One region of the Bacillus sp. AMCV2 genome, then DNA from elsewhere that is predicted to be linked to it. Evidence: riboswitches for the same ligand, from Rfam matches in the RefSeq annotation. Region 1 holds a riboswitch; each other region holds the start of a gene.
The links. A riboswitch is a leader RNA that binds a small molecule or an ion and turns the genes downstream of it on or off. The one in region 1 is predicted to bind S-adenosylmethionine.

Region 1 (4,687 bases):
AGCAGGAAATTCATAATGGAGAAAATGGACTTCTTCATTTCACCGGCATACTCAGTTCCGCCGATTAAGATCGTCCGCTTTTCAAAAGAGACAATAATAAACGTTTCGGAATGAGTGCCGTCTGTTTTTGGATCCGCTTTGAAATGCGGAGCAGAAAGAATGGTGAACGGCTGCTCAACTGTTTTCTTATCATTTCCTTCCGGACGGATAAACAGCTGCCGCGCAAATAAATTGTGCCATGCGAACTCATTTACGACAGTGATCGGCAGCCTGTATTTCTCGTCTGCTCCGGCAAATCCTTCGAAAACAAACAGTTCATCTCGCTCCTTTAAATAGCTGACAACTTTCGTATACAGCCGCTCAAACGCTTCTTCTGAAATCGGCTGATTCACCGGGCCCCAATCGATCTTATTTTTCGTGCTTTCTTCCTCCACGATGAATTTATCTTTAGGTGAGCGTCCTGTGTAAGCGCCTGTTGTCGCGCGAACAGCACCTGTGGATGTTAAAATGCCTTCGTTTCGGGAGAGGACTTTTTCTGTTAGCTGTGCTGCTGATAAATTATGACGCACATTTGGACATGTTAATAAGGCTTGTAAATCAGCGGTCAAATCAACTGAGTTCATATGAAACCTTCCTTTATCGTTTTTTGTGTTTTGCTAATTGTGAATTAGTATAACATATATTTTCAAATAGTCTATACTATTTATTATTTTTTGTGTGTGCATTTCCATTGTTTTCCCTCAATATAGGTGCCTATTTCTTCTGAATCATATTGACATTGCAAACCCTTTTACGATAAGATATTTCATTGAGCGGATACTCTTATCCCGAGCTGGCGGAGGGACAGGCCCTATGAAGCCCAGCAACCGGTTTCTCTGTTATTTATTATGTTCAACTGAGTGAGACAACCAAGGTGCTAACCTGTTGCAAGGTTGTATGATTCCTTGAGCGATAAGAGTGAAAGGCACAAAGACCAAACCCTTTCCTCGATGGAAAAGGTTTTTTTATTTCATAAATATGCCAATTAACATTCTCTAATATAACTGTACATTGTATAAGAGGGAGCGAGTTCCGTATCATATATACAAGGTCTTTCGGGAGGCCTTGTGCAGGAGGAAGCAAATCATGAGTAAAAATCGTCGTTTATTTACATCAGAATCTGTTACGGAGGGGCATCCGGATAAAATCTGTGACCAGATTTCTGACAGCATTTTAGATGAAATTTTAAAGAAAGACCCTAACGCGCGTGTTGCTTGTGAAACATCTGTGACAACAGGTTTGGTTCTTGTAAGCGGAGAGATCACAACTTCTACGTATGTTGACATTCCGAAAACGGTTCGCCAAACCATTAAAGAAATCGGATACACACGTGCAAAATACGGATTTGATGCGGAAACTTGTGCGGTTTTAACATCAATTGATGAGCAGTCTGCTGATATCGCGATGGGTGTCGACCAAGCGCTTGAAGCCCGTGAAGGCACAATGAGCGACGAAGAAATTGAAGCGATTGGTGCGGGTGACCAAGGATTAATGTTCGGTTATGCGTGCAACGAAACGAAAGAGCTTATGCCTCTTCCAATTTCACTTGCCCATAAATTAGCCCGCCGCCTAAGTGAAGTCCGTAAAGAAGATATTCTTCCGTACCTTCGCCCTGACGGCAAAACACAGGTAACGGTTGAGTACGATGAAAATAACAAACCAGTCCGCATTGACGCGATTGTGATTTCCACTCAGCATCACCCTGAAATTACACTTGAGCAAATTCAGCGCAACATTAAAGAACATGTAATCAATCCGGTTGTTCCTGAAGAGCTGATTGATGAAGAAACAAAATATTTCATCAACCCTACAGGACGTTTCGTAATCGGAGGGCCTCAAGGGGATGCGGGACTTACAGGACGCAAAATCATCGTTGATACGTACGGCGGCTATGCACGCCACGGCGGAGGCGCGTTCTCAGGTAAGGACGCGACGAAGGTAGACCGTTCTGCAGCTTATGCGGCAAGATACGTTGCGAAAAACATCGTTGCGGCTGAGCTTGCTGATTCTTGCGAAGTACAGCTTGCTTACGCGATCGGTGTTGCACAGCCTGTGTCAATCTCAATCAACACATTCGGTTCCGGAAAAGCTTCTGAGGAAAAATTGATTGAAGTTGTTCGCAATAACTTTGATTTACGACCTGCCGGCATTATCAAAATGCTTGATTTGCGCCGTCCGATCTACAAACAAACTGCTGCGTACGGCCACTTTGGACGTCACGATGTTGACCTTCCTTGGGAGCGCACAGACAAAGCGGAGCAGCTGCGTAAAGAAGCGTTAGGAGAATAATTTTATAGCCGCTTACTGGTTAAGCGGCTTTCCCTTTTTTATCGTTGTATTCATGTTTATTTTTTTACATAACTGTGAAACCAAATACTATTCACAGCGTCTATAAATAGGGGTTCAATGATGACAATTTTAATTATGGAGGCAATACTATGTGTGGATTTGTCGGGGTTTTTAACAAGCATCCGTTAGCTCAAACCGCTGATCAAGAAGAACTAATCAAACAAATGAACCAAATGATCGTTCACCGCGGTCCTGACAGTGATGGATATTTCCATGATGAGCACGTCGGCTTCGGATTCAGACGGCTCAGCATTATTGATGTAGAAAATGGCGGACAGCCTTTATCATATGAAGATGAAACATATTGGATTATCTTTAACGGAGAAATCTATAACTATATTGAACTGAGAGAAGAACTTGAAGCAAAGGGGTACACATTCAACACGGATTCGGACACAGAGGTTCTTCTTGCGACTTACCGTCACTATAAAGAAGAAGCGGCGTCCAAACTGCGCGGTATGTTTGCCTTTCTGATTTGGAATAAAAACGATCATGTGCTTTATGGGGCAAGAGATCCATTCGGCATTAAACCGTTGTACTACACAACGATCAATGATCAGGTTTATTTTGCCTCAGAGAGAAAAAGTTTAATGGTTGCTCAGAATGATATTGAAATAGATAAAGAGGCATTGCAGCAGTACATGTCTTTCCAATTTGTTCCTGAACCAAGCACGCTTGATGCCCATGTGAAAAAAGTAGAGCCGGGTTCACAGTTCACAATCCGCCCGGACGGCGATATCACATTCAAAACGTATTTCAAAGCGAACTTCAAGCCGGTTCAGACTGAAGAAGACAAGCTTGTGAAAGAAGTCCGAGACGCGATCTATGACTCTGTAAACGTTCATATGAGAAGTGACGTTCCTGTCGGTTCATTCCTGTCTGGCGGGATTGATTCTTCCTTTATTGTGTCTGTTGCGAAGGAATTTCATCCAAGCTTAAAAACATTCTCTGTCGGCTTTGAACAGCAGGGCTTCAGTGAGGTTGATGTAGCGAAAGAAACGGCAGCGGCGCTGGGCATTGAAAATATCAGCAAAGTCATTTCGCCTGATGAATACATGAATGAGCTTCCGAAGATCGTTTGGCATTTTGATGACCCGCTTGCTGATCCGGCAGCGATTCCGTTGTACTTTGTTGCAAAAGAAGCGAAAAAACATGTTACGGTTGCTTTATCAGGTGAAGGAGCGGATGAGCTCTTCGGCGGATATAACATTTACCGTGAGCCGCTTTCGCTTAAACCGTTTGAACGGATTCCGTCCGGCCTGAAAAAGATGCTTCTGCACGTTGCTGCCGTTATGCCTGAAGGTATGAGAGGAAAGAGCCTGCTTGAGCGCGGCTGTACTCCGCTTCAAGATCGTTATATCGGTAACGCGAAAATCTTTGAAGAGTCGGTCAAAAAGCAGCTGTTGAAGCATTATAATCCGAACCTTTCATATCGCGATGTGACGAAGACTTACTTTACAGAAAGCAGCTCGTACAGCGATATCAACAAAATGCAGTATGTCGATATCCACACTTGGATGCGCGGCGACATTTTGTTAAAGGCGGATAAAATGACGATGGCGAATTCTTTGGAACTGCGTGTGCCGTTCTTGGATAAAGTCGTATTCGACGTCGCTTCAAAAATTCCTGATGAGCTGAAAACGAAGAACGGCACGACGAAGTATCTTCTTCGCAAAGCCGCTGAAGGAATTGTGCCTGAGCACGTATTAAACCGCAAAAAGCTTGGTTTCCCTGTACCGATCCGTCATTGGCTGAAAAACGAAATGAACGAATGGGTGCGGAATATTATTCAGGAAAGCCAAACGGATGCTTATATCCATAAGGATTATGTCCTTCAGCTTCTTGAAGACCATTGTGCGGACAAGGCTGATAACAGCCGTAAAATCTGGACTGTACTGATCTTTATGATCTGGCACAGCATCAATATTGAAAAACGGTATATGCCTGAAGAGCTGAGCCATCAGCCTAAAGAAGTCATCTTTGTGTAACAGACAACAAGGCTTTCGAGTAGTCGAAAGCCTTGTTGTTATCCTTTTATTTCTCAATCATCATTGATTTACCCGATCTATACGGAATATTCAGAAAAATGATTTAATGATATTTTTTTTCTAGGGGAGAAGAAAGCATGCAAAAACAAAAACAAGAGCTGCACCGCGGACTCGAAGAAAGGCATATTTCTTTAATGTCTTTAGGAGCTGCTATAGGAGTAGGGTTGTTCCTCGGCTCCGCATCAGCTATTCAATTAGCAGGGCCTGGTATTTTGGTAGCGTATGCCGCAAGCGGCCTGGTCATGTTTTTT
Region 2 (4,687 bases), 1.8 Mb from region 1:
CAAATTGGCCGGTGTCTGTACAGAAAGTCCGTAGCCAATTAGCTGTCCGTCATGATTTCTGGCGATGATACATTCGCATGAAGCAGAAATAAGCTGCTGCAAAAGGTTTGATCGATCTCCGCCAAAGGCAGCCAGATCCGCCGCGGTTAAGTCGTGAAAGTCTTGTTCTCTAAAGGATGTCAGTTCAGCGTCAAGCTTTTTTGTATAAGGTTGAAAACTGTGACAGCTGTACTTTCGCACTGAACCTGCCGTATGAAAACCTGCTTTTTCATAAAGGAGCAAACCTTCTTTTGTGGCGCAAAGCCTGATGGCGGTGTTTTCACCCGTTTGGGTGATACAGGCGTTTACCATACGCCGGCCGAGACCGAGCCGTTGATATTCTTTGTCCACGATAACGAGGCCGATAGAAGCAAGACGGCCAAACAAAAACAAGCCGATGCAGGAAATAATATCACCGCTGACATTTTGATAACCGAAAAAGCGTCCCTGCTGAACAAGCAGTTTCAGCTCTTGTTCGCCATAATCCGGCCACCCGGCTTGCCCGCAAAGCCGCAATAAGCCGGAAACATGTTCTTCATGAAGCTCAATCAGCTCATCCACTACGTTCATAAGATCACCTGCTTGTTTCGAGTTTTTTATACATGATGATATGTGTGCCTATGCCGGGAATCTCAAACGGTTCGCCGAGTTCTTCCCAGCCAAGTTTTGAATAGTAGCCTTTCACATGGCTTCTGGCATTGCACCAGACTGCCTGAACGCCGTTCTTTGCCAGTTTCTCTTCCGCGTGTTTGATCAGCGTGCTCCCGCCTTTTTGATCGCGATATCCTTCAAGCGTTGCCATACCTCTCAGCCGATATGCTGGGGATTCTGTTATTAATGGCTGATTTTGCGGGGAAAAAGAAGCGATGCTGATCAGCTTCCCTTCAAAAAACGCGCCGAGATGAAAGGAGCCTTTTGCATGATCCTCTTCATATTTGCATTGTTCAATGGATTGATGGGGGCGCAGAATGCGGTGCCGGATTTCATATGTATCTTCCGCGGAAATGGTTTTGACTTCGAGCATAATGATCCTCCTCATGACTGTTTTTCTATATCGTAACACGAATCCCGTTGAAAAAGACCGCCCGATTGGATCAGACAGTCTTTTAAGGGATTAATGCAAAAAGATATTTTGGCGCTGCTCATCTTTTTGCTGAATATATGAAGTGAGCTCAGCGGTTAAGTCAGATCTGAGGAAAGGCGTTATCAAGTAGATGCCGTTGAACAGCTCGCATGCCGTATCCAGCAGGGAGCGTGCAATCGCAAGGCTTTCCGCCTTTTGCTTTTCTTTATCTTCACCGGCATGGGCCATTTTTTCGCGAATCGTATCAGACAGCTTAATGCCGGGAATTTCATTATGGATGAATTCGGCATTCCGGCTGCTTGTCAGCGGCATGATGCCGATATAGATCGGCGTCTTCAGATGTTTTGTTTCATTATGGATATCGACAAGCTGCTGCTCGGAATAGACAGGCTGAGAAACAAAATAATCTGCGCCGCAATCTATTTTTTTCTCAAGCCGTTTTACCGCTTTATCCAGATGGCGGACGTTAGGATTAAATGCAGCAGCAACTGAGAAATTCGTTTTCTTGCCGAGCGGTTTTCCAGACAGAGACAGACCTTCATTGAATTGTTTGATCAGCCTGATTAAATCAAAAGATGTTAAATCATATACAGACGTCGCACCAGGAAAATCCCCGATTTTAGAAGGGTCACCTGTAATAGCAAGCACGTCATTCAGCCCTAACGTATCAAGGCCCATTAAATGTGACTGTAAGCCGATAATGTTACGGTCACGGCACGTAATATGGACAAGGGAACGCATATCGAGCTGCTGCTTGACAAGGGCGCCGCAGGCAACATTGCTGATCCGCGGGGTCGCCAGAGAATTGTCGGCGAGTGTCAGGGCATCGATTCCCGCTTCTTTTAATTCAGCCGCCGCCGATAGAAATTTGTCAAAGCTTAGTTTTTTTGGCGGGTCCAGTTCTACGATAATAGAGCGTTTTTTCGCCGCGATCTCATCCAGGCCGGGCTCGGTTCGCTCATGATGAACAGAAATGAATTCTTTCGCCCGGGTTTTGACTTCTTTTTCCGTAATCGGAGCCAGCCCGCCAACTGCTTCCGCCATCGCCCGGATGTGATTCGGCGTTGTGCCGCAGCAGCCGCCGATAATCCGCGCGCCTTGCTTACGGAATTCTGACGCGCTGTTTTGAAAATACGTGTCGTCTGTTTCATAGACGAGCCGTCCCTCTTCAAGCGAAGGAAGACTGCTGTTCGGATAAACGGATAAGAATACGTCATCAAAAATCGGCACTTCGCTGAGCGCTTCAATCATGTGATAAGGGCCGAGGCGGCAGTTAATGCCGACAATATCAGCTCCGAGATCCGCAATCGAGCGCAATGCGTCAGAAAGCGGCGTTCCGTCCTGCAATACGCCTTGCTCGTGCATGGAGACATTGAGCATAATCGGAAGATCAGTCTCTTTGCGCGCGATTTTCAGCACTTCACGGGCTTCTTCCAAATCATAATATGTTTCTAACAGCAAGCCATCCGGCTCTTCATGCAGCAGCAGGTACAGCTGCTCGCGGAAGCTGCGCTTAATTTCGTCAAGACTGTACGCGTTTTTATTAAATGTGCGTATGCCGCCCATCGTTCCAAGCACGTATGCATCGCCTGCTGAAGCCCGCGCGATCTTTACGGCTTCCTGATTCATTTTTTTGATGTCATCCTCAAGCCCGTGTCTGGATAATTTAATATAGTTGGCCCCGTACGTATTCGTTTGAATAATGTTGGCTCCCGCTTCAACGTACGCTTTATGTATGCGCTGAATTTCCTCCGGCTTTGAAATATTGAGCTCCTCAAAACACCTGTCAATGCCATAGGAGTAGAGGAGTGTCCCCATGGCGCCGTCACCGATTAACACCTGTCTTTGCAAATCTTCTAAAAGTCCCATTGTCTGCCTCCTTTATTCACATCAGCAAGGAAAAAAGAGAAATAAAAAAAGTCCTCTTAAGAAGAAGACTTTGTCAGTGATTTTGTCTCTTCTTATCTTCCAAGCTGTTCGAGCTTGCTGGATTTAGCACCTTGGTCATGGCTGATCGCCATTACACCGGTTGCTGAAGCTTCGTCGGGCCAGTCCCTCTGCTTCTCTTGATAAGAACGGATATGAAATTTTCGTGTCAGGAAGTGCCAAAAGATACCTGGCGTTTTTCCCTTTCTCCAAATTTACCGAAAATAAAGACAATAATCAATAGGAATCAGAAAATTTATCTGAAATTTATAAATTGAACGTCAATTGGCAGATCTGCTCCCCGCACAGCTGAGATAAGCTGCTGCAGGTCATCTTTGTTTTTTCCGGTGACACGCACTTGATCATCCTGCACCTGAGACTTTACTTTCAGTCCGGAGTTTTTGATGATCGTATTGATTTTTTTTGCGTTGTCCTTGTCAATGCCTTGAACAAGCTTTGCACGCTGGCGTACCGTTCCGCCTGACGCGTTTTCAACCTTGCCGTAATCAATGTTTTTTGTCGGTACGTTTCGTTTAATCAATTTGCTGACCAGCACATCTTTCAGCTGGCTTAATTTGAATTCGTCATCGGAAACGAGGACCAGCTCCTCTTTATCTAAAGAAATGTCGCTTTTGCTGCCTTTAAAGTCATATCGGGTACTGATTTCCTTCAGTGCGATTTGGATTGCGTTTTGCACTTCAGGCAATTCCACCTTGGATACAATATCAAATGAGCTTTCTTTTGCCATATGAAAACCTCCATAACATTTAACTTATGTGTTGATTATAGTAGAATAAAGAGAAACTTCCAACAGAACAAAGAATCAATTTGTGATGATTGGAAAAAATGTTAACAAAATCCGCAGAGGAATAAGCGGAACAGGAAGGACGATAGCATGAGACCAGGGCAGCAATTAACCTTGAGTATAGATCACCAAACCGACTTCGGTTACTTTTTAACCGATGGGGAAGATACGATTCTCTTACATAACAGTGAAATGACTGAGGATATCGAGGACAGAGACGAAGTAGAAGTCTTTATATACGTCGACCAGCAGGAAAGGCTTGCGGCCACGATGAAAATTCCGGTCATCAGCGCGGATGAATATGGCTGGGTTGAAGTGGTAGATAAAGTGGAAGATATGGGCGTTTTCGTTGATGTCGGTTTATCGAAGGACGCACTAGTCGCAACTGAGCATTTGCCCCCGTACGAAGATGTCTGGCCGCAAAAAGGGGACAAACTTTACTGTATGCTGAAGGTGACGAACCGGGGGCGCATGTTTGCGAAACCAGCGCCGGAAGATATCATCAGCGAACTGTTTACCGACGCTTCAGAAGATCTGATGAATAAAGAGCTGACAGGTACGGTGTACAGGCTGATCGCATCGGGTTCATTCGTGATCACGGATGACGGTATCCGCTGTTTTATTCACCCGTCAGAAAGAAAAGAGGAGCCAAGACTGGGTTCAAGAGTCACAGGACGGGTGATTCAAGTGAAAGAAGACGGTTCAGTAAACTTGTCGCTGCTACCGAGAAAACAGGATGCAATGTCAGTTGATGCTGAGTGCATTCTAACGTATATGAGAATGAGAAACGGTGCCATGCCGTACAGTGACAAAAGCCAGCCTGACGATATCAG
Region 3 (4,687 bases), 240 kb from region 1:
CTTTGTTTTCATATGCTTTTGCCGTTAATTCAGGCGCTACTTTTTTGAATTCAAGGTTTTTCGGGTTTTTCTTAATGTCTTTCAATGTTGCGTCAACTGTTTCCACCTTAGAATCAAGAGTGATTAATCCAGCGTTTTCAAGCATTGCAAGCATACGGCCTTGTTCAGCAACGTTGTTTGTCAGAATGATTGTCGCACCGTCTGGAAGGTCTTTCAGCGATTTGTATGTTTTAGAGTAAATACCGAATGGCTCTAAGTGAACAGCACCGGCATTCACAAGTTTGTAATCTGTGTTTTCTTTCATTTCTTGCTCAAGGTAAGGAATGTGCTGGAAGTAGTTCGCGTCCACTTCTTTATCAGCTAAAGCTTTATTGTACATTTTGTAATCACTAAGCACTTTCACTTTCAGCGTATAGCCTTTTTCTTTCAGCAATGGTTCAGCTTCTTTTAAAATTTCCGCATGCGGTGTTTTCGTTGCCGCAACGACAATTTCTTTCTTGCCGGATTCAGCGCCGTTATTCGAACCGCAGGCAGCCATAACTCCTGCAAATACAAGCAGTAATGCACCCAAAAATAGCTTTTTCAATGTAAATCCTCCCTTATCGTTTGTCTATAATATTTGTTATTAGATCACCGATGATTTGAATAATAAACACGATGATTAAAATAAACACAGTAGCAACGAAGGTAACATCAGCGTTATTAGACTGATATCCTTCTACGTACGCAAGGTTTCCAAGGCCTCCTGAACCAATGGCTCCGGCAATTGCCGTTGAGCCGATCAAAGCGATGGCAGTAACCGTAATGCCAGAAATAAGAGCAGGCATTGATTCCGGAATCAGCACTTTGAAAATAATCGTAGACGTTTTCGCGCCCATTGATTTAGCGGCTTCAATCACACCTTTATCCACCTCACGCAGCGCGATTTCAACAAGGCGCGCGTAAAATGGTGCCGAGCCGATTACCAGCGCCGGCAATGCGGCGTTTGGCCCTAAGATCGTGCCGACTAAAAATTTCGTAAAACCTAATAGTAAAATAATTAAAATAAGGAACGGAATCGATCTGAATATGTTAACAACGGCCGAAATCACAGAGTTGACCGCTTTATTCTGCCAGAGGCTTCCTTTGCTCGTCAGAAAGAGCAGCAAGCCGAGGATGACCCCGATGACAAAAGCAAACAGTAAAGAAATCAGCGTCATATAAAGTGTTTCATATGTCGCGTTCCATAATTCAGTTAAATCAACGTTCGGGAAGTATTTTTCAAACATTCGTGATCACCTCTGCTTTCACCTGTTTGTCATTAATGAATCGGATCACGTTTTGCACTTCTTCCTCGTCTCCGTCAATGTGGATGAACAGTGAACCGTAAGCCCCATCCTTCGTCTGCGAAATTTTCCCTTGCAGAATATTGACGCTGACATTGAAGTTTCTGATCATCTCTGTAATCAGAGGCTGTTCAGCTGACTCACCGACAAATGTGAGCTGAACCATTTTTCCTGATGCTGTATCATCAAGAAGATGCTGAAGCGTCTCTTTCGTTTCTTCCGGCTCTGTCACCTGTTGAACAAATCGTTTTGTCATTTGTTCCTTTGGATTTTTAAAGACATCGAGAACCTCGCCTTCTTCGACCACCTTGCCGTTTTCCATGACGGCGACTCTGTTGCAGATTTTGCGGATGACATGCATTTCGTGCGTAATCAGCACAATCGTCAAACCGAGTCTTTCATTAATATCGGACAATAGATCCAGAATTGAATCTGTCGTTTGCGGATCTAATGCTGATGTCGCTTCGTCACAAAGGAGAACCTTCGGATTGTTTGCAAGCGCTCTGGCAATTCCGACACGCTGCTTCTGCCCGCCGCTCAGCTGAGACGGATAAGATTTTTCTTTTCCTTCTAAACCTACCAGTTTAATTAGTTCATTGGCGCGCTTGATCCGCTCGCTCTTTTTCACCCCGGCAATTTCCAAAGGAAACATGATATTATCTCTGACAGTCCGCGACCAAAGCAAATTGAAATGCTGGAAAATCATACTGATCTCATGGCGTGCTTTTCTTAAACCGCGTCCATTTACTTCATTAATCTTGGTTCCCGCCACTTCCACGGTTCCTGAGGTTGGTTTCTCAAGGCCGTTCAGCAGACGGATTAAGGAACTTTTACCAGCTCCGCTATATCCTATAATTCCAAAAATCTCACCTTTTTTAATGGAAAGCGAGACATTTTGGACAGCATTGACATCTCCATGTTTCGACTTGTAAACTTTTGAAACATCCTGAAGATTGATCAAAGCAATCACCTGCCTTAACACTATTCTAAGAAATCTTCCGGTTTTTTTCTGCAAAAGAAAAGCCTTTCTGCACACTTGAGCAGAAAGGCTTATATAAAATGCCTTTCTCTCATCTTTCAAAGCGCTGAACGCTTCGTGTGAATTGGCACCATTTCAACAGCGTTGATGGTTGCCGGGCTTCATAGGGCACTTCCCTCCACCTCTCTTGATAAGAGAAATATATAGTCTTTTTCGTCCGGAAATTCTTAATGTAGAATAGCACGGCGAATGATTAAATGTCAATAAAATAAATGATGTCAACTTTTACTATTATAATAATTTATTATTTTTTAATTTTTTAAAATCCTCTGAAAAAATCCATTTGTCAGCCAGAGAATGGCTTCCAGTTTTAACAGGGCCCTGAATGATCCCTTTACTTTGAGGCTTCCGCTCTGAATCAGGTGCTGAAGGGAAATGTCTCCGTGCAATAAATCAATAATTTCTGTTTGGTTTCCGTAAAAGGTCAGGTTGGACGTTTGGGGCGGGGAAACTTTTTTCATTTCTCCCTGTTCGTTTATTGAGACGGTTAAGGCTTCTGCTTCTCCTTGGAAGGTAATGAGCAATGTTGAGGCATTCAAAAGGGGTTTTAAAAACAGATGCTGATACTCATCTTCTAAAACTTCCGCTTTCTCCATATGTACAACCTCCTATTTGTTGGTCATACATACACATTTCTCTCTTTGTCGCAAGAACCCCTTTATAAAACGAACGACAATTTCATTGGATATGCTGAGAAATATGTCATAAATGGGATGCGGAAGATGATTTTTGTTTGATCAGCTCATATAAATAAGAAACGGAATAAAATGCATATCCTCTTTCGACCATCTTTCCGCCTTTAAACAGCAGAAAACAAGGGACGCTTTCAATTTGATACGCTTTTGCGAATGTCGGAGAGTAATTGACATTGTTTTGATAGAAGGCGACATCAGGCAGCATTTCTTTCACCACTGTCAGCATTTTGCTTGCAAGCTGGCAGGTGCCGCAAAACGGAGTATATAAATATAGAAGGTACACATCATCTTCAATGTGGTCAAGTTCGTGTTCTTGGAGTTCTTTCATGCTATACACCTCGGGACTTTCTTTCAAGAAAAATAGTATGGACATTCAGATTCGCACGCAGCAATACAGAGGCGACATGGTGCCTGGGCGCAGCCGCTACTTCCTTATAGGCTCTGTCGATATGGAGATGGCAGGCTTCATTAAATTCACGCTTCAGCTGTTTTCTCAATTTCTCACCTGATTCATCAGCATCAACTAATATATAGACGTCTTTATCATAAAGCTCGTCAGCCAATTCCTCAAGCCTCAGCTGGCTGATTGTTCCGTTTGTGCAGATAATGCGCACCGGCTCATTCAGGACGCTTTCGATTTTCTCTTTATCTGATTTCCCCTCGACAATCATAACCTTTTCCAGCTCATCCATCTTCATCTTGTTCACCTGCCGCGTCAAATTTGAAACGTTCAGATTGTAAAAGAAGGCAGTGAAATTCACCGCCAACATTAACACCAGCCGTTTTCGTAGTCACAATCTACATATTTTGCGTCGTCTCCAGAGACCACATCGGCTGTCTTATAAAATTTCTCATTTTCAAAGGAATAACCGGACTTAAGCTCATATTCATTCATGCTTGTCATTTGGCCGATCATCTCATTATCATGATATAACGAGAGCCGGCCATTTTGAAAGCGGCCTGTCACGTCATTGGTGACATCGAGCTTTTGTTTGTCGAAAGCCATATTGGACACCTCCCATAACGTTAGCGTGTCCAATTGCTTTTACGGCTATCCTGTTTTAGTCTTCTTGTGTCATCTCTTCGTATTGCTCTGCTGTCATCAGTTTTTCAATTTCAGAAGCGTCAGATGGCTCAACGACGATCATCCATGCTTTTTCGTACGGAGATTCGTTGACGAATTCCGGACTGTCATCAAGATCTTCGTTTACTTCCACAACTGTTCCGTTAATCGGTGCATAAAGCTCAGATACCGTTTTAACGGATTCAACACTGCCGAATGGCTCGTCCGCTTTGATTTCAGCGCCCACTTCAGGAAGTTCGACAAACACGATGTCGCCTAGTTCGGACTGGGCAAAATGCGTAATTCCGATTCTGGCTTTTTCTCCTTCAACTTTTACCCACTCGTGTTCTCCTGAGTAACGCAAATCTTTTGGTATGCTCAATTGAATCCCTCCATTTTTTACAGCACTATAATTAGAAGATACCACACTTTTCAAAAAAAATTTACATTAAGCCCAGTTTTCTTCAAATTGGTCTTCTTTAAATCCGACAGTCACTTTTTCGCCGTCTGTTGTAAGCGGGCGTTTAATCAGCATACCATCTGAAGCCAGCAGCTCGAGCTGTTC
Region 4 (4,687 bases), 1.6 Mb from region 1:
ACGGACAGCGCTTGCGATGGAATCGAAAGGTTTTACAGGAAGCAGAAACCGGACATATTACAGGACATTGAGCGTGAACCGGCGCGACTGGCTGTTCTTTTGCCTCGTTCTCTTGTTATTCGCAGGATCTTTTCTCGTATCTTTCTGTTTTGCCTCATAAAAAATCCGCTATCGACGATAGCGGATTTTTTCTTATTGATGATAATTTAATGCTTGGGCAAGGTTGGTTTTAATAGTAATATTCGAAAAGTCAATCCCCAGCTGTACAGCAGTTTGCGCAATTTCAGGCCTGATTCCTGACAGGGTTGACCGGACACCGATCAGATTAAGCGCCTCAATCAATTTAAAGATCTGGTGCGCCACCATCGTATCCACCACAACAACACCTGACAGATCGATTAACAGATGCTCCACACGTCTTTTCGCACAAGCTTGAAGCGTGTTTTCCAGAATAAACTTCGCCCGTTCGGTATCAATGTCACCGACAAGCGGCAGCAGAGCTGTTGATTTGCTCAGGGTAATGACAGGTGAGCTTAATTCCAATATCATTTCTCTTTGGGCGTTTAATTGCTGCTTGGCATTCATTTCAGCGTGATCAACGAATGTATAAATGGTGAAATCAAATACTTTTACAATCAAATCTGCCCATTTTTGCTTCTCTCCCGGTTCAAACGCTGATTCATTTTCTTCTGCGAACTTCTCAAAATACTTCGTATATAATCTCCTGTTTCTCATAAACTCCCGAATGACATACTGAACCGGTGTGTCGAGATGTTTTTGATCGTTGGTCAGCTCAATGACCCACTCTTGAAACTCTTCGAGAAATTGTTTTTCCGGTAAAACATACATGTAATTCAGATGCCGGTAAAATTCTCTGTCCTGCTCTTTCAATTCTTCCGTTACTGTTGCATTATGTAGGGCGTAAAGCGAATTCGGATCACTTTCCTCCATCGTTTCAATCCATTCCTCGGCCATTTGTTCCACATGCTCTGAAAAAAATGCATATAATTTTTCATTCAGTTTCATGACACTGCTCCTTTCCCCAACACTATTATAACTTGACTTACAGTTGAATCCCAGTCATACACGCCGAAGCCATCCAATATTTTGAAGATTACTAATTCTTTGGTGTGTATCCTATTTTTTCAAAATGCTTCAAATGGCTCTGTCCGAGCGCTTGCTTTTTTCATATAATATGAGGCAACACCCTTGAATCCACTTGAAAGCATAAAAAAGGAGGGCTTTTTTATGAATGGTGAAATCCGCTTGATCCCGTATGTGACGAATGAGCAGATCATGGATGTAAACGAGCTTCCTGAGGGCATTAAAGTGATTAAGGCGCCAGAAATGTGGGCAAAAGGGGTAAAAGGCAAAAATATTAAAGTTGCTGTATTAGACACGGGCTGCGACACAAGCCACCCTGATTTAAAAAATCAAATCATCGGCGGAAAGAACTTCACGGATGACGACGGCGGCAAGGAAGATGCGATTTCCGACTACAACGGACACGGCACACACGTCGCCGGAACAATTGCAGCTAATGATTCAAACGGAGGCATTGCCGGAGTCGCGCCTGAGGCAAGCCTATTGATTGTGAAGGTTCTTGGCGGCGAGAACGGCAGCGGACAATACGAATGGATAATTAACGGCATCAACTACGCGGTGGAACAGAAAGTCGACATCATCTCAATGTCCCTTGGAGGGCCAAGCGATGTGCCAGAGCTAAAAGAAGCAGTGAAAAACGCAGTGAAAAACGGAGTGCTTGTCGTTTGTGCAGCGGGAAATGAAGGTGACGGCGACGAACGCACAGAAGAGCTTTCCTACCCCGCAGCTTATAATGAAGTGATTGCAGTTGGATCTGTTTCTGTAGCGCGAGAATTATCAGAATTTTCTAACGCAAATAAAGAGATTGACCTTGTGGCACCAGGAGAAAACATCTTATCCACCCTTCCCAACAAGAAGTACGGTAAGCTGACCGGCACTTCAATGGCTGCCCCTCATGTCAGCGGTGCGCTTGCTTTAATCAAAAGCTATGAAGAAGAATCATTTCAAAGAAAGCTTTCTGAATCTGAGGTTTTCGCACAGCTAATCCGCAGGACACTTCCTCTTGATATTGCAAAAACGCTGGCAGGCAATGGATTCCTGTATTTAACAGCTCCTGATGAGCTCGCAGAAAAAGCAGAGCAATCACATTTGTTGACCCTATAAGATTATTTTTCTTATATAATATACACCACATCATGTAAATAAAAATTTCAAATTCTATGTTGACAATGAATTTGAATTACTGTTAAGATTACCAACAAATGATTCAACTTTTCAAAAAATTAATAACATTTTCTCTTATCGAGAGTTGGGCGAGGGATTGGCCTTTTGACCCCAACAGCAACCGACCGTAATACCATTGTGAAATGGGGCGCACTGCTTTTCGCGCCGAGACTGATGTCTCATAAGGCACGGTGCTAATTCCATCAGATTGTGTCTGAGAGATGAGAGAGGCAGTGTTTTACGTAGAAAAGCCTCTTTCTCTCATGGGAAAGAGGCTTTTTGTTGTGAGAAAACCTCTTAGCAGCCTGTATCCGCGGGTTAAAGAGAGTGTTTTACATATAAAGGAGGAGAAACAATGACAACCATCAAAACATCGAATTTAGGATTTCCGAGAATCGGACTGAACCGGGAATGGAAAAAAGCACTTGAAGCGTATTGGAAAGGCAGTACTGATAAAGATACGTTTTTAAAGCAAATCGACGAACTATTTTTATCCGCAGTAAAAACACAAATTGACCAGCAGATTGATGTTGTGCCTGTTTCTGATTTCACACAGTATGACCATGTACTCGACACAGCAGTCAGCTTCAACTGGATCCCGAAACGGTTCAGACATTTGACTGACGCTACCGATACATACTTCGCTATCGCCCGCGGAATCAAAGACGCTGTATCTAGTGAAATGACAAAATGGTTTAATACAAATTACCATTACATCGTTCCGGAATATGACGAGAGCATTGAGTTCCGTCTGACAAGAAACAAACAACTCGAAGATTATCGCCGGATCAAACAGGAATACGGTGTGGAAACAAAGCCTGTGATTGTCGGCCCTTATACGTTCGTTACGCTCGCTAAAGGCTATGAACCGTCCGAAGCAAAAGCGATCCAAAAACGCCTTGTGCCATTATATGTACAGCTTTTGAAAGAACTTGAAGAAGAAGGCGTAAAATGGGTTCAAATCGATGAGCCGGCGCTCGTTACCGCCTCTAGTGAAGATGTCCGCGGCGCAAAAGAGTTATTTGAAAGCATTACAAGTGAGCTTTCATCCTTGAATGTGCTTTTGCAGACGTATTTTGATTCTGTTGATGCGTATGAAGAGCTGATCTCTTACCCGGTTCAGGGAATTGGCCTTGATTTCGTTCACGACAAAGGCAGAAACCTGGAACAGCTTAAAACACATGGTTTTCCGACAGACAAAGTGCTGGCAGCCGGCGTTATCGACGGACGCAACATTTGGAAAGCGGACCTTGAAGAGCGTCTCGATGCCGTTCTTGATATTCTCAGCATTGCAAAAGTTGATGAACTGTGGATTCAGCCTTCCAGCAGCCTGTTGCATGTTCCGGTAGCGAAACACCCTGATGAGCATTTGGAAAAAGACCTATTGAACGGATTGTCCTACGCAAAAGAGAAGCTGGCCGAGCTGACAGCTTTGAAAGAAGGTTTAGTATCAGGAAAAGCGGCGATCAGCGAAGAGATTCAGCAGGCTAAGGCTGATATCCAGGCGCTTAAACAGTTTGCAACAGGCGCCAATTCTGAACAAAAGAAAGAGCTTGAGCAATTAACTGATAAAGACTTCAAGCGCCCGATTCCGTTTGAAGAACGTTTAGCCCTGCAAAATGAATCTCTCGGCCTTCCGCTTTTGCCGACGACAACGATCGGCAGCTTCCCGCAGTCTGCTGAAGTGCGGAGCGCACGCCAAAAATGGCGGAAAGCTGAGTGGTCCGATGAACAGTATCAAAACTTTATCAATGCGGAAACAAAAAGATGGATTGATATTCAGGAAGAATTGGAGCTTGATGTCCTTGTTCACGGCGAATTTGAACGGACAGACATGGTCGAATACTTCGGTGAAAAGCTGGCCGGTTTCGCCTTCACTAAATATGCCTGGGTTCAATCATACGGCTCACGCTGTGTCCGCCCGCCAGTCATTTACGGAGATGTTGAATTTATTGAACCGATGACAGTGAAAGACACAGTCTACGCACAGTCATTGACTTCCAAGCATGTAAAAGGAATGCTGACGGGCCCGGTTACAATCTTAAACTGGTCTTTCCCTCGAAACGATATCTCGAGGAAAGAAATCGCCTTCCAAATCGGGCTTGCCCTTCGCAAAGAAGTTAAAGCGCTTGAAGACGCAGGCATTCAAATCATTCAAGTCGATGAACCAGCGCTGCGCGAAGGCCTTCCATTGAAAACCCGCGATTGGGATGAGTACTTGACTTGGGCGGCAGAAGCATTCAGATTAACCACTTCTTCCGTGAAAAACGAGACACAAATTCATACACATATGTGCTACAGCAACTTCGAAGATATCGTTGATACAATCAATGATCTTGATGCCGATGTGATTACAATCGAACATAGCAGAAGCCACGGAGGATTTTTAGATTACTTAAAAAACCACCCGTATTTGAAA

Region 2: it holds a riboswitch for S-adenosylmethionine, as region 1 does, so the genes downstream of both, AC0OMA_RS06165 (bifunctional homocysteine S-methyltransferase/methylenetetrahydrofolate reductase) here and metK (methionine adenosyltransferase) in region 1, are expected to answer to the same signal.
Region 3: it holds a riboswitch for S-adenosylmethionine, as region 1 does, so the genes downstream of both, metN (methionine ABC transporter ATP-binding protein MetN) here and metK (methionine adenosyltransferase) in region 1, are expected to answer to the same signal.
Region 4: it holds a riboswitch for S-adenosylmethionine, as region 1 does, so the genes downstream of both, metE (5-methyltetrahydropteroyltriglutamate--homocysteine S-methyltransferase) here and metK (methionine adenosyltransferase) in region 1, are expected to answer to the same signal.

The regions. Positions count from the first base shown of each region.
Region 1 covers NZ_JBVYIB010000002.1:2,953,382-2,958,068, reverse strand. Annotated here, with positions in the region: gene pckA (phosphoenolpyruvate carboxykinase (ATP)) at 1-623, opposite strand, end outside; SAM riboswitch class I at 820-958, shown strand; gene metK (methionine adenosyltransferase) at 1,126-2,328, shown strand; gene asnB (asparagine synthase (glutamine-hydrolyzing)) at 2,478-4,376, shown strand; gene alaP (alanine permease AlaP) at 4,514-4,687, shown strand, end outside.
Region 2 covers NZ_JBVYIB010000002.1:1,174,299-1,178,985, forward strand. Annotated here, with positions in the region: gene AC0OMA_RS06155 (GNAT family N-acetyltransferase) at 1-609, opposite strand, end outside; gene AC0OMA_RS06160 (GNAT family N-acetyltransferase) at 614-1,063, opposite strand; gene AC0OMA_RS06165 (bifunctional homocysteine S-methyltransferase/methylenetetrahydrofolate reductase) at 1,154-2,992, opposite strand; SAM riboswitch class I at 3,082-3,199, opposite strand; gene AC0OMA_RS06170 (YajQ family cyclic di-GMP-binding protein) at 3,306-3,797, opposite strand; partial or broken gene AC0OMA_RS06175 (CvfB family protein) at 3,896-4,687, shown strand, end outside.
Region 3 covers NZ_JBVYIB010000002.1:3,190,545-3,195,231, forward strand. Annotated here, with positions in the region: gene metQ (methionine ABC transporter substrate-binding lipoprotein MetQ) at 1-586, opposite strand, end outside; gene metP (methionine ABC transporter permease MetP) at 600-1,268, opposite strand; gene metN (methionine ABC transporter ATP-binding protein MetN) at 1,261-2,286, opposite strand; SAM riboswitch class I at 2,393-2,501, opposite strand; gene AC0OMA_RS16600 (SCP2 sterol-binding domain-containing protein) at 2,616-2,960, opposite strand; gene AC0OMA_RS16605 (thioredoxin family protein) at 3,067-3,387, opposite strand; gene AC0OMA_RS16610 (toprim domain-containing protein) at 3,389-3,751, opposite strand; gene AC0OMA_RS16615 (YusG family protein) at 3,829-4,065, opposite strand; gene gcvH (glycine cleavage system protein GcvH) at 4,121-4,504, opposite strand; gene AC0OMA_RS16625 (arsenate reductase family protein) at 4,571-4,687, opposite strand, start outside.
Region 4 covers NZ_JBVYIB010000002.1:1,380,639-1,385,325, reverse strand. Annotated here, with positions in the region: gene thiX (HMP/thiamine ABC transporter permease ThiX) at 1-160, shown strand, start outside; gene rsbRB (RsbT co-antagonist RsbRB) at 193-1,026, opposite strand; gene isp (serine protease Isp) at 1,249-2,208, shown strand; SAM riboswitch class I at 2,341-2,496, shown strand; gene metE (5-methyltetrahydropteroyltriglutamate--homocysteine S-methyltransferase) at 2,624-4,687, shown strand, end outside.